DNA from 2 places in the Pseudoalteromonas sp. G5_S1_54_S4 genome. Region 1 is predicted to be linked to the other one. Evidence: riboswitches for the same ligand, from Rfam matches in the RefSeq annotation. Region 1 holds a riboswitch; the other holds the start of a gene.

Region 1 (5,799 bases):
CAATATGTGGGCTTTAAAGGCGGATTTGGTCAGGTTGTGATAGGCCGAAATGATACCGCGCTTAAGCAAGCGCAGGGGAAGCTAGATCTTTTCAACGATCTTGAAGAAGGTGATATAAAAAATACCTTTAAAGGTGAAAATCGTTTAGGTAACTCAGTATCTTATGCTTCAAACTCATATGAAGGTTTTAAAGTATTAGCGTCATTTATTGCAGAAGACGACGTAGATGCCAAAAATGGCTACTCAGTGGCGTTAACTTACGGTGATGCAGGCCTTAAAAAGAGCGCAGTATATGCTGCCATTGCTGCTGATAGCGAAGTCAATGGTTACGATGTAGTGCGTGCAACAGTTCAAGGTAAAATTGAAGATTTTAGACTTGGCGCAATGTACCAAACACAAGAAAAAGTAGATGGCAGCGCTGAGGCTGACGGTTACTTAGTGAATGCAGCTTACCTTATGGGTAGCAACACTTTCAAAGTGCAATACCAAACAATGGATTTTGATGACAGCGATGATAAAAGCGCGATATCGGTAGGTGTTGACCATAAACTAAACAAAAACCTTAAAGTATTTGGTTTTTACTCAAGCTTTGATATGGACAGCAATGTTGACCAAGATTACCTAGGTTTAGGTATGGAATATAAGTTTTAACTAAACCTTAGTTAAAACACTCCCTTTTAACCGCACTCAGTTGAGTGCGGTTTTTTTTGCTTTAAATTATTTACTTATCTGCGCATAATAGCCAAGCATTTGGAATGAGGTGAAACTCCTCAACTATACCCGTAACTGTAATCAGTTTTACTGTAAGTCAGATACAAGTGCCTTAAAACTTCATATAACGAGCGGGTTAACTCATTTTCTTTTTGGTACTTGTGGTACTGAGTGTGGGTTTTCCCTGCCTAGGATAATTTTTTGCACACTCAAACCGCTAAAAAAACTGCACTTCTAACCGTTAATAATGTCTCTTGGCGAGTGGGTAACACCTTAATCCTTGAGCATATTAATTTGAGTATTGAGCGTGGCAAGTTTGTTGGCTTAATTGGTCCTAATGGTGCGGGAAAATCGAGTTTACTGCGTTGCTTGTATCGATTTAATCAGCCGTCAGCGGGAGAGGTTAAATTTAATAACACCGATATTTGGCAGCTAAAAAGCGAAGACTATGCCAAGCAAGTTGCGGTAGTGCTACAAGAAACACCGTCGCAATTTAATCTCTCGTTATTCGATGTTGTAGCTCTAGGGCTTACCCCGTATAAAACGCTATTTAGCTCGACCACCCAAGCAGATAAACAAAAAATAGCTCAGGCTATTAGTCATGTGGGGCTTGAATCTCATAGTACTCAATTATTTGATTCGCTATCTGGCGGTGAAAAGCAACGAGCCTTTATTGCCCGCGCTATTGTGCAGCAACCGCAACTTCTTATTATGGATGAACCAACTAGTCACCTTGATGTGAAATATCAAATTCAACTGATGGAGCTGGCTAAATCTTTAGGTATTACGGTATTTGCGTCATTTCATGACTTAAATTTAGCTGCTGCTATGTGTGATGAGTTAGTGGTTATTAAAAATGGAAAAGTTGTTGATGCAGGTAAGCCAAATAAAGTGGTCACTGAGCAGATGCTGGATGAGGTGTTTGGCGTTTGTGCACAAGTGAGCACTCACCCTCAATCAGCAGCTTCGGGTGAGGCTATTCCTCATATTACTTATTATTATGGATACCAATAATATGACGGTTTTTTCTAACCATACCGTTGCATTAATCGTTGCGCTACTATGCGCACTATTAAGTTTATTTATTGCACTGAGTTTTGGTGCGGTACCTACGTCGCTAGCAGATGTATATCAAAGCTTAACCTTTTCAAACGAGGCTTCATTTACCAGCCGTATTATTATTGAATTAAGAATGCCACGTACTTTGCTGGCTTTTTTAGCCGGTAGTGGCTTAGCGATTGCAGGTTTAATACTACAAACAGTCACCCGTAATCCCTTAGCTGATCCTTATTTATTTGGTATTTCGTCTGGTGCTTCATTAGGGGTGGTTATATTAATGTCCTTGGTAGGAGCTGGGGCGGGTATTGCACTATCTGGGGCGGCATTAACCGGCAGTTTAGTTGCGATGGGGTTATTAATTTTAATTGCAGGTAGCCAGCGCAACGCTCAAGTTGAGTCGATGTTATTGGCAGGGGTGGCCTTATCATTTTTATTTAGTGCTTTTACTAGTTTGTTACTTTATTGGAGCGATCCACAAGCAGTCGCGGCTATTTTATTTTGGACTTTAGGTAGTTTTGCTAGAGCACAGTGGCAGTCGCTGCTGTTACCTGCCTTAGTCATTATGGCATGTACAATAATCATGTTGGGTTTTAGGCGCCAGCTTAATGCGATGTTGTTAGGCGATGAAAGCGCGACAACGCTTGGTGTTAGGGTGCATCGCTTTAGAATTTTAATGCTTATTTTAAGCTCGTTGATCACGGCCGTATTGGTTGCTAACTGTGGCGGAATTGGCTTTGTTGGCTTAATGGTGCCGCACATAGTGCGCTTTTTTATCTCTCAAGGTAGCCGTGTTGGGTTATTAATGACCGGATTAGTCGGGGGCATATTTATGGTATGGGTCGATGTGCTTGCTCGCTCACTATTAAGTAATCAAGAGTTGCCAATCGGGGTGATCACGGCGGCTATCGGCAGTCTATTCTTTTTAAGTATATTGTATTTTCGTAAGCGCCAGCTGGTGGTTCAATAATGAAAACACTAATGGTACAAGGCACTACCTCAGATGCGGGTAAAAGTACCCTGGTTGCAGCACTTTGCAGAGTGTTTGCTAATCAAGGTGTTAATGTTGCGCCGTTTAAACCGCAAAATATGGCGCTTAATAGTGCCGTAACTCATGATGGCGGTGAAATTGGTAGAGCACAAGCATTACAAGCCGTTGCGGCAAAAGTTGCACCTGAAATAGACTTTAACCCGATATTACTCAAACCCAATAGTGATACCGGCGCGCAAGTTATTATTCATGGTAGGGCTATTAGTAATATGGAAGCCGACTCTTACCATGACTACAAAAAAGTGGCTATGGAAGCGGTATTAACCTCGCATAACCGTTTAGCTAAACGCTTTGACTTATTGTTGGTTGAAGGGGCTGGTAGCCCAGCTGAAATTAACTTACGCGCAAACGATATCGCCAATATGGGCTACGCCGAAAAGGTCGATTGCCCGGTTATTATTATTGCTGATATTGATAAAGGGGGTGTGTTTGCTCACCTAGTAGGGACTTTGGCGCTATTAAGCGAATCAGAGCAAGCACGGGTAAAAGGCTTTGTGATTAACCGTTTTCGTGGTGACATTAGCCTATTACAAGGCGGGTTAGATTGGCTTGAAGAGTACACCGGTAAACCTGTGTTAGGGGTGTTACCCTACCTACACGATTTAGCACTTGATGCCGAAGATGCCGTTGCCATAGATAATAATGTGACCGAGGCCAGCATTAATATTGCGGTGCTGCTAGTGCCTCATATTAGTAATCATACCGATTTTGATGCACTGCGATTACACCCAAATATAAATATAACCTATGTGCGCCATACTCAAACAATTCCTGATGTTGATTTAATTATTGTGCCTGGCAGTAAAAATGTACTTAGCGATTTGGTATTTTTAAAAAATGAAGGCTGGGATCAGCAAATAAAACGCCATTTACGCTATGGTGGCAAAGTATTGGGTATTTGCGGCGGTATGCAAATGCTAGGTAATACGATTTGTGACCCTAATGCGGTGGAATCATCATTAGGGCAAATAGCTGGGTTAGCGCTTAGTGATTTTAATACCATTTTAGGTGAGCAAAAAGTGCTAAGCCAAGTAAATGCAATACTCAATTTAAACCAGCAGCAGGTTGCTTGTCAGGGTTACGAAATACATGCTGGGATCAGTAAAGGTCAAGCGCTCAACAAACCACTTATTCGCTTTAATAAACACCCAAATGGCTTTGAAACTGATGGTTTTATTAGTGATGATAATGCTATTGCTGGTACTTATTTACATGGCTTATTTGACAACGCAGCCGCTACAGAGCTGCTATTAAAGTGGCTAAAACCAGACAGTGAAATTAGTGGTATCAGCATCAATGAGCATCGCGAGCGCCAGCTAGAACGCCTCGCTGAAATGTGCCAAACACATTTAAACATTGAACAAATTATTAAAATTTACCAAGGACATAACAATGACTGAATCAACAAACGACAAGCACCAACAGCGCCAGCAAAAAGTAAAAGAACAAGTTGATGCTCGAGTAGCAGCGGCACAGCAAGAAAAAGGCATTTTTCAGGTTATTACTGGTAATGGCAAAGGTAAATCAACCTCTGGTTTTGGTGTGGTTGCACGCTGTGTTGGCCATGGTAAAAAGGCCGCGGTATGTCAGTTCATTAAAGGTACATGGGAATGTGGTGAGCGTAATTTACTACAAGGTGCTGGAGTTGAATTTGCTGTTATGAACACAGGTTTTACTTGGGATACGCAAAATAAAGAGGCCGATACTGCGGCAGCACAAGCAACATGGCAAGAGTCAAAGCGGATGCTAAGCGACAGCAGTATCGATGTGGTATTACTCGATGAGCTCACCTATATGGTGACCTATGGCTATATCGACCTTGAGGAAGTGGTTGCTGCAATTAACAACCGACCTGTAATGCAATCGGTAATTATTACTGGTCGTGCTGCGCACCGTACCTTAATTGAGCTAGCCGATACCGTAAGTGAAGTGCGTAATGTAAAGCATGCGTTTGAGTCGGGCGTAAAAGCACTAAAAGGCTTTGATTACTAATGTTAAAACGCATTGTTCTTGGGCTGTTATTGTTTGCTGTTTATGTACCTCAAGCCTTAGCCGACAAGCCGCTTCGTATTGTGGCTTTGGCACCACACATAGTCGAAAATTTATATGCCATTGGGGCGGGTGATTTAATAGTGGGTACGCTAGATTACGCAGATTACCCACAAGAGGCGACTAAAATTGAGCGTATCGGCGGCTATAATGGCATTTCTATCGAAAAGTTACTCATGCTCAAGCCTGACATGGTGATTGCGTGGAAAAGCGGTAATCAGGCAGAAGATTTGGCACAAATTAAGCGACTAGGGATTGAATTGCATTTAAGTAATCCACGCTCTATTGAAGGCGTTGCTAAAGAAATATTAAAACTAGGTCAATTAACCGGTCATATTGAGCAAAGTAAAAAAGTAGCTGAGACATTTACGGCCAAACTCAACGCAATTAAAGCCACACAGCATAATAAAACCATGCTTACTGGGTTTTATCAGCTGTGGCCAGAGCCTATGATGACGGTATCAAAAAATACATGGATAAATCAGTTAATCGAAACCTGCCAAGTAACCAATGTATTTGCCGACAGCGACACAGATTACCCACAAATCAGCATTGAAAACGTGATAGTGACTAAGCCACAAGTTATTATTATTCCTGATGAAAAATCAAAACGGGTAATACCTACAGTTAATTGGCAGCAATGGCCTGAAATTCCGGCGGTTAAATATGAGCAATTTATTAGCGTTAACGCGGATTTGTTACATCGTTTTTCCCCTAGAATGCTTGATGGGTTAGCACAAATGTGTGACAAAATTGAGGTATCTAGAGAACTTATTAAGAGTCAATTATGAGCAACTGGTCATCTTTTTTAAATCACGAACTTAGCCAAGCATATATGCAGCAAACCCTTGAATATGTTGCGAATAAACGATCAAACGGTATTGCTGTGTTTCCACCAGAACCGCAGGTGTTTAACGCGTTTTATGCAACTC
Region 2 (5,799 bases), on a different contig from region 1:
TTATGCACTAGCGCGAAATACACAATCACCAGAGTTTTTACAGCAAAAGCTAGATAAACAAGCAGCTGAAAAACCACTTAAAGAGATCTAAGTCACTCTGAGCGTCGTAATTAGCAGTTACGGCGCTATTTTGGTGCATATAACCATATAATTGAGGAAGTACTTATGAGTTCAACCACACAGGTAGCAACACTCGGCGGCGGCTGTTTTTGGTGTATTGATGCGGCATTTAGGCGTGTTAAAGGTGTACTCAGTGTTTGTTCTGGTTACACGGGCGGGCACACTGATAACCCAACCTACAAAGCCATTTGCACTGGCAACAGCGGACATGCCGAAGTGGTTAAGGTTGAATTTGATTCTAGTGTGATAAGCTTTGAAACCTTACTCGCAATGTTTTTTACCTTGCATGATGCCACCCAGTTAAATCGCCAAGGTAACGATATAGGTACTCAATACCGCAGCGTTGTGTATTACCATGATCAGCAACAACAATTGCAAACACAGGCCGTTATTGCAGAGCTGCAAAGTCATGTTAGCGAACCTATAGTGACTGAGGTGAGCCCAGCAACCACTTTTTACCCCGCAGAGCACTACCATCAGGACTATTTCAATGAAAATCCTGAGCAGGGCTATTGCAGTATTTTAATTGCACCCAAATTACATAAGTTTGAAACCGAATTTAGCGAGTTTTTATCGGAATAAAGTGCTTTTAATAAATAGCCCAGCAATAAGCTGGGCTATTTGTTCCTTGGCAACTAGGATAAGTGACTAAAACTGATAATTTGCCCCCACAAAGAAAGTTCTTCCTGCGCTGTTATAACCTAATAGCTCACCACTGGCAGCAAACCCTGTTGCTGCAGTAAAATATTCCTTATCAGTAATATTTTCTATTCGAGCAGCTAACGACAAATTATCGAGCAACTGGTAATTGGCTGCTAAATTAAATACCGTATAGTCAGCGAGTTCAGAATCATAATACGCAATTGATGGACGCGATGAGCGATACTGCATATCTAAACTAGCATCAAAATCGCCCCATGACTTAGCGAGTTGATAATTAAACGACTCTGAAGGCCTGCGTGGTAAATCTGTATTCGTCTTTTCATCTGTAGCATCTAAAAAACTAACATTAACAGAGTGTTCAAAGCCTAACGCTGAAAACTCAGCCGATAATTCTATCCCCTGCATAGATACTTTATCTATGTTAGTTGCAATATATTTACCTGAGTCTGCATCATAATTATTACTAATCAAATTATTGATACGGTTATCGAAAATAGCAATATCATAACGGCCCCATTGGGTTTCTAAAGTTATACCAAGCTCATTATTTAAGGCTTCTTCAGGTTTAATATTATTGTTTGGTAAATAGTACGGGCTGTTAGTCACAAACGCATTAATTAACGAAGGAGCTCTAAATGCAGTACCGTGATTTAAACGTAGTGTTACATAGTTATTTGCTTTGTAACCAAGTCCTGTACTGTAAGTGTTTGCACGGCCATGGAAGTCATAATCATCGGTTCTAACAACCGCATTTGCTAACCATTTGTTATGGCTATAAAACGCGCCTATAAACAACGCCTTATTATCGCGTTTTTCTTCTGATGACGTTGCTGACGAGTTTGATAAATCCTCAGATAAATAATTAAAGCCACCCGATAGTTCAAGTTCTTCAGTAAGGGTATAAAGCCCTCGATATTCAAACTCAACACGCTCTGTGCTATACACTTGCTGCACATCGGTACCTGTTTGGGTATTTTCTTCTTGCGAAACGCTCACCGAAGTACTTTGGCTATATATATCTGAGGCTTTGTTCCAGCCTAGCTTAGCGGTGTAATTTTCAAAGTCGTAGGCATCGTTACCCCATGCATTATCATATTGTGCTTCGCCTTCACTATACTGAGATTGCAGGCTCAATTGGCCTAGTTCAGCAAGCTCATAAGCTAAATTAAAGCCAATGTTTTTATTTTTGTAGCCATCATCATCATGATCTTTTGTGTACTCAGCCGCTGGATCTTTGCCAGTAACATCAAAACCATCTGTCTCTTCGTAGCCTAAATTATAATTAAAGCTAAGCGCCTCTTTTACAAGCCCACCAGCAAGCTGATAATTACTGTAGCTATGGCTGCCTAAAGTAGCCGAAAGCGAGTTATTTGAGGCTTTACGGGTGATAATATTAATTACTCCGGCTACCGCATCAGAGCCATAAATAGCAGCTCTTGCCCCTTTAATAAGCTCAACACGCTCGATACTGTTAACTGGAATATTCGTCAGCGATACACTACCTGAACTTGCATCGCTCACTCTTACGCCATCAACCAATACTAAGGTATATTTAGCGCTGGCCCCGCGAACAAATATATCTGCCTTTTGACCTAACCCACCATTACGAACAATATCTATCCCAGCTATGGTATTTAATATTGCTGGTAAATCTCGGTAATTCGCTTTTTCAATATCAGCGCGCTCGATAACTGCAACACTTGCTAATACATCATTTATAGGTTGTTCAAATTTATTCGCAGTAACGGTTATTTTTTCAATGGTTTGTTCTGCAGCAGATACAGAAATAGAGAGTACAGCCGAAATGGCCACACCCAGTGCGGTTTTATTTAACATCATGTCCCCTATCTTTGCCCACCGCAAAGATGTTAGTAAGTAAGATTAAATCAAGGCCGGTCTCCGGACTCAGTTACCATAATTTAATACAGCATAACTTTACCGTTGCGGGGGCAGTGTTGGGATTGACTTCATCAATGAAAACGCACCAACTTCCCGATTATCCTACTAAAAAAATCACACCATTGAAGTGTTTAGTAAGCACCTTGAAAATAGACTGCTATTGTTATCTGTTTACTAAAAAAAGTCAACGGACGTCTAAACATCTACAAATCCAAAGGTTCAAGATTCAGGATACGGGGTTCGGGGTTCGGAGTTCGGAGTTCGGAGTTCGGAGTTCGGAGTTCGGAGTTCGGAGTTCGGAGTTCGGAGTTCGATAATTATCATAGATCCAAAAATAAATAGCCAAACAATATAACGTGTTTGGCTAAATACATGTTGCTTTGAGCTCAGCGCCTATAGTGCCTAGCTCGAAACAATAAATTAATCGCGGAAGTTTTTAAACTGAAATGGTTGACCTAAATCAGCAGTGCGTACAACTTGCATAGCCGCTTGTAAGTCATCACGCTTTTTACCTGTTACGCGAACTTCTTCACCTTGAATGGCCGCTTGTACTTTTACTTTAGAGTCTTTGATGGCTTTTACTACTTTTTTAGCCATGTCTTTTTCGATACCCTGTTTAAGTGCAACGTTACGAAAAACATTTTTGCCCGCACGAGAAATATCTTGTAGCTCTAAGCTTGCAACATCCATCCCACGTTTAGAGATTTTACTCGCTAAAATATCAAATAACTGCATTACCTGAGCATCTGCTTCAGCTTTTAATTTAATTGTTTTATCGTTTAGCTCTATTGATGCATCAACGCCTCTAAAGTCAAATCGCGTTTCTAGTTCACGGTTGGCGTTATCAACCGCATTTTTTGCTTCGTTCATTTCTACTTCAGATACAATATCAAATGAAGGCATAGCGTTCTCCTAACTATCTAATCTTAATTTTATGCCGCAATTATAACGTTAAAATGATAAATCTTTACATTTTTCTGCATTTTGTTCAGGTGCGATACTAAATTAGTTTGATATACTGAGGCTTCTTTTTTATACGATTTTAGGAATTTTCGTGACAAGGCGTGTTTACCAAGCAATTTTTTTAATTAGTATTGTTGCGTTTACCTTCTTATTTGCTAAAGAGGTAAAGGGCGCGGCAAACTTATTTCCGCATGTTGATAAAGCAGCGCATTTTGGTATCTTCTTTTTACTTGCCATTATTATGGATAAAGCGTTTAAACTCCCATTATATGCACAAATACTATTACTCGCTGGTTACGGTGCGGCAATAGAGATTATGCAAGATAGCCTTCCTTACAGACAAGCATCACTGGCCGATTTTGTTGCCGATTTTATTGGTGCAGCGAGCTACTTTTTAGCTAAAGCCCTGTTAACACTGCGTAAAAAGAAGCATTATGGCTAACATACTTGTTGTAGGTGATGGCGCTATTGGCTTGTTATTTAGCCATTTTTTAGCCAAGCATCACGCTATATATATACTTACTCGAAAAGGCACAGTTAATACTCGCTTTTACAGCCACAGTAACGCTGCGTCTGAAAAAATTAACGCCACTTTTATCTCACAAGAGCAGTTATCTCAAACTCCTGAATTTGATATTGTTTTATTCACGGTAAAAGCGTTTGCAGTGCAACAAGCCTATGCTCAAGTAAAACCTTATCTAGGCAATAATACCCATATTATACTGAGTCATAATGGCATGGGTAATGTTGAACAATTAAATGAACAACTAACAAAGCAGCAGTCGTTGTACTTTTTAACCACCAGCATAGCTGGATTTAAGTCAAACCCTAATATTGTGCAGCATACCGGAAACGGGCAAAGTGTATTAGGGGGCTGTAATCAACTAGCTATTCAAAATATTCAACAGCTTAGTGAGCAATTACACACCATTCCACAGTTAATTGTCAGTAACAATATTGAACAACTACGGTTTGAAAAGCTACTGGTTAATATTGCAATAAATCCATTAACCGCTCTGTACAATATAAAAAATGGCCAGTTGCGTGCGCCACAGTTTAATAGCTCAATTATTAATTTATTAACAGAGGCGTGCCATATTGCGACCGCGCTTAAACTTAATATTAAGCTTATCGATGCTCTCGAGCGCGCCTACAAGGTAATGAGTTTAACCGCAGAGAATTACTCATCTATGCATCAAGACGTTTTGCATAATAGACAAACAGAGATCATGGCGATTTGTGGCTATATAAGTGAGCAAGGAAAACTGCACCATATTGCAACACCTTATAATGACGCCTTACTTGCTAAAATTTTGGCAAAAAAAAGCGCGGAATAAATCCGCGCTTTTAAAATATTTAGCCATTAACGACGATAGACTTTTACAGTGGTAAAGCCTTCTTCGTGAAGAATAAGCGCTTGTAACTGGCTCATTACCCCTTTTTGGCAATATAAGTAATAGTCTTTATCTTTAGGTAAATCACCAAACTTTGTTGCTAAGCGGAAAAACGGTAAATGAATAACTTCAATACCATCAATTTCAAGCGGAGCGGCATCTTCTTCCTCAGGTGAGCGAATATCAACAACAACCGCTCCTTCAGGTAACTCTGTAACTGATTCTGCCTCTTTAAGCTCTTGCTTAGCTTCAACATCGATATCGCGCACATCCATAACACGGGCGTTATCAATAACGGTATCTAACACATCAAAGTCAAACTTTTCTTCTTCTGCTTTAATTACTTCAATTTTGGCTTTAACTGTCGGCTTTTTAGAGATCACACCGCAGTATTCAGGCATCGTCTCTGCCATTTCTGCAGTGCCTATTTGGCGCGCTATATTGATGATTTCTTGCTTATCATGTTGGATAAGTGGGCGTAAAATCAGCGTCTCGGTTACGCGGTCAATCACACTTAAGTTAGCTAAGGTTTGACTAGACACCTGACCTATACTTTCACCCGTAACCAATGCTTGAATATTTAGTTTTTCAGCGACGGCACTACCCGCTCGCATCATCATACGTTTAAGGACAACGCCCATTTGGCTGTTCTCAACGTTTTCTAAGATTTCAGCAACAACCGGTTCAAAATCAACAGTAATAAACTTAACTTTGTGAGTAGAGCTGTATTGTTTCCATAGATAGTAGCTCGCTTGCTTAA

The links. Region 1 has a riboswitch for cobalamin ahead of ACTRWE_RS02625 (ABC transporter ATP-binding protein). Riboswitches for the same ligand answer to the same signal wherever they lie in the genome.
Region 2: it holds a riboswitch for cobalamin, as region 1 does, so the genes downstream of both, ACTRWE_RS04240 (TonB-dependent receptor domain-containing protein) here and ACTRWE_RS02625 (ABC transporter ATP-binding protein) in region 1, are expected to answer to the same signal.

What each region holds. Positions count from the first base shown of each region.
Region 1 is NZ_JBQKUL010000004.1:529-6,327, reverse strand. It holds gene ACTRWE_RS02630 (porin) at 1-651, shown strand, start outside; cobalamin riboswitch at 701-838, shown strand; gene ACTRWE_RS02625 (ABC transporter ATP-binding protein) at 913-1,725, shown strand; gene ACTRWE_RS02620 (FecCD family ABC transporter permease) at 1,727-2,737, shown strand; gene ACTRWE_RS02615 (cobyric acid synthase) at 2,737-4,218, shown strand; gene cobO (cob(I)yrinic acid a,c-diamide adenosyltransferase) at 4,211-4,810, shown strand; gene ACTRWE_RS02605 (cobalamin-binding protein) at 4,810-5,658, shown strand; gene ung (uracil-DNA glycosylase) at 5,655-5,799, shown strand, end outside.
Region 2 is NZ_JBQKUL010000006.1:77,236-83,034, forward strand. It holds gene ACTRWE_RS04230 (efflux RND transporter permease subunit) at 1-91, shown strand, start outside; gene msrA (peptide-methionine (S)-S-oxide reductase MsrA) at 166-702, shown strand; gene ACTRWE_RS04240 (TonB-dependent receptor domain-containing protein) at 769-2,619, opposite strand; cobalamin riboswitch at 2,657-2,822, opposite strand; gene ACTRWE_RS04245 (YajQ family cyclic di-GMP-binding protein) at 3,103-3,585, opposite strand; gene ACTRWE_RS04250 (VanZ family protein) at 3,737-4,087, shown strand; gene ACTRWE_RS04255 (ketopantoate reductase family protein) at 4,080-4,982, shown strand; gene thiI (tRNA uracil 4-sulfurtransferase ThiI) at 5,009-5,799, opposite strand, start outside.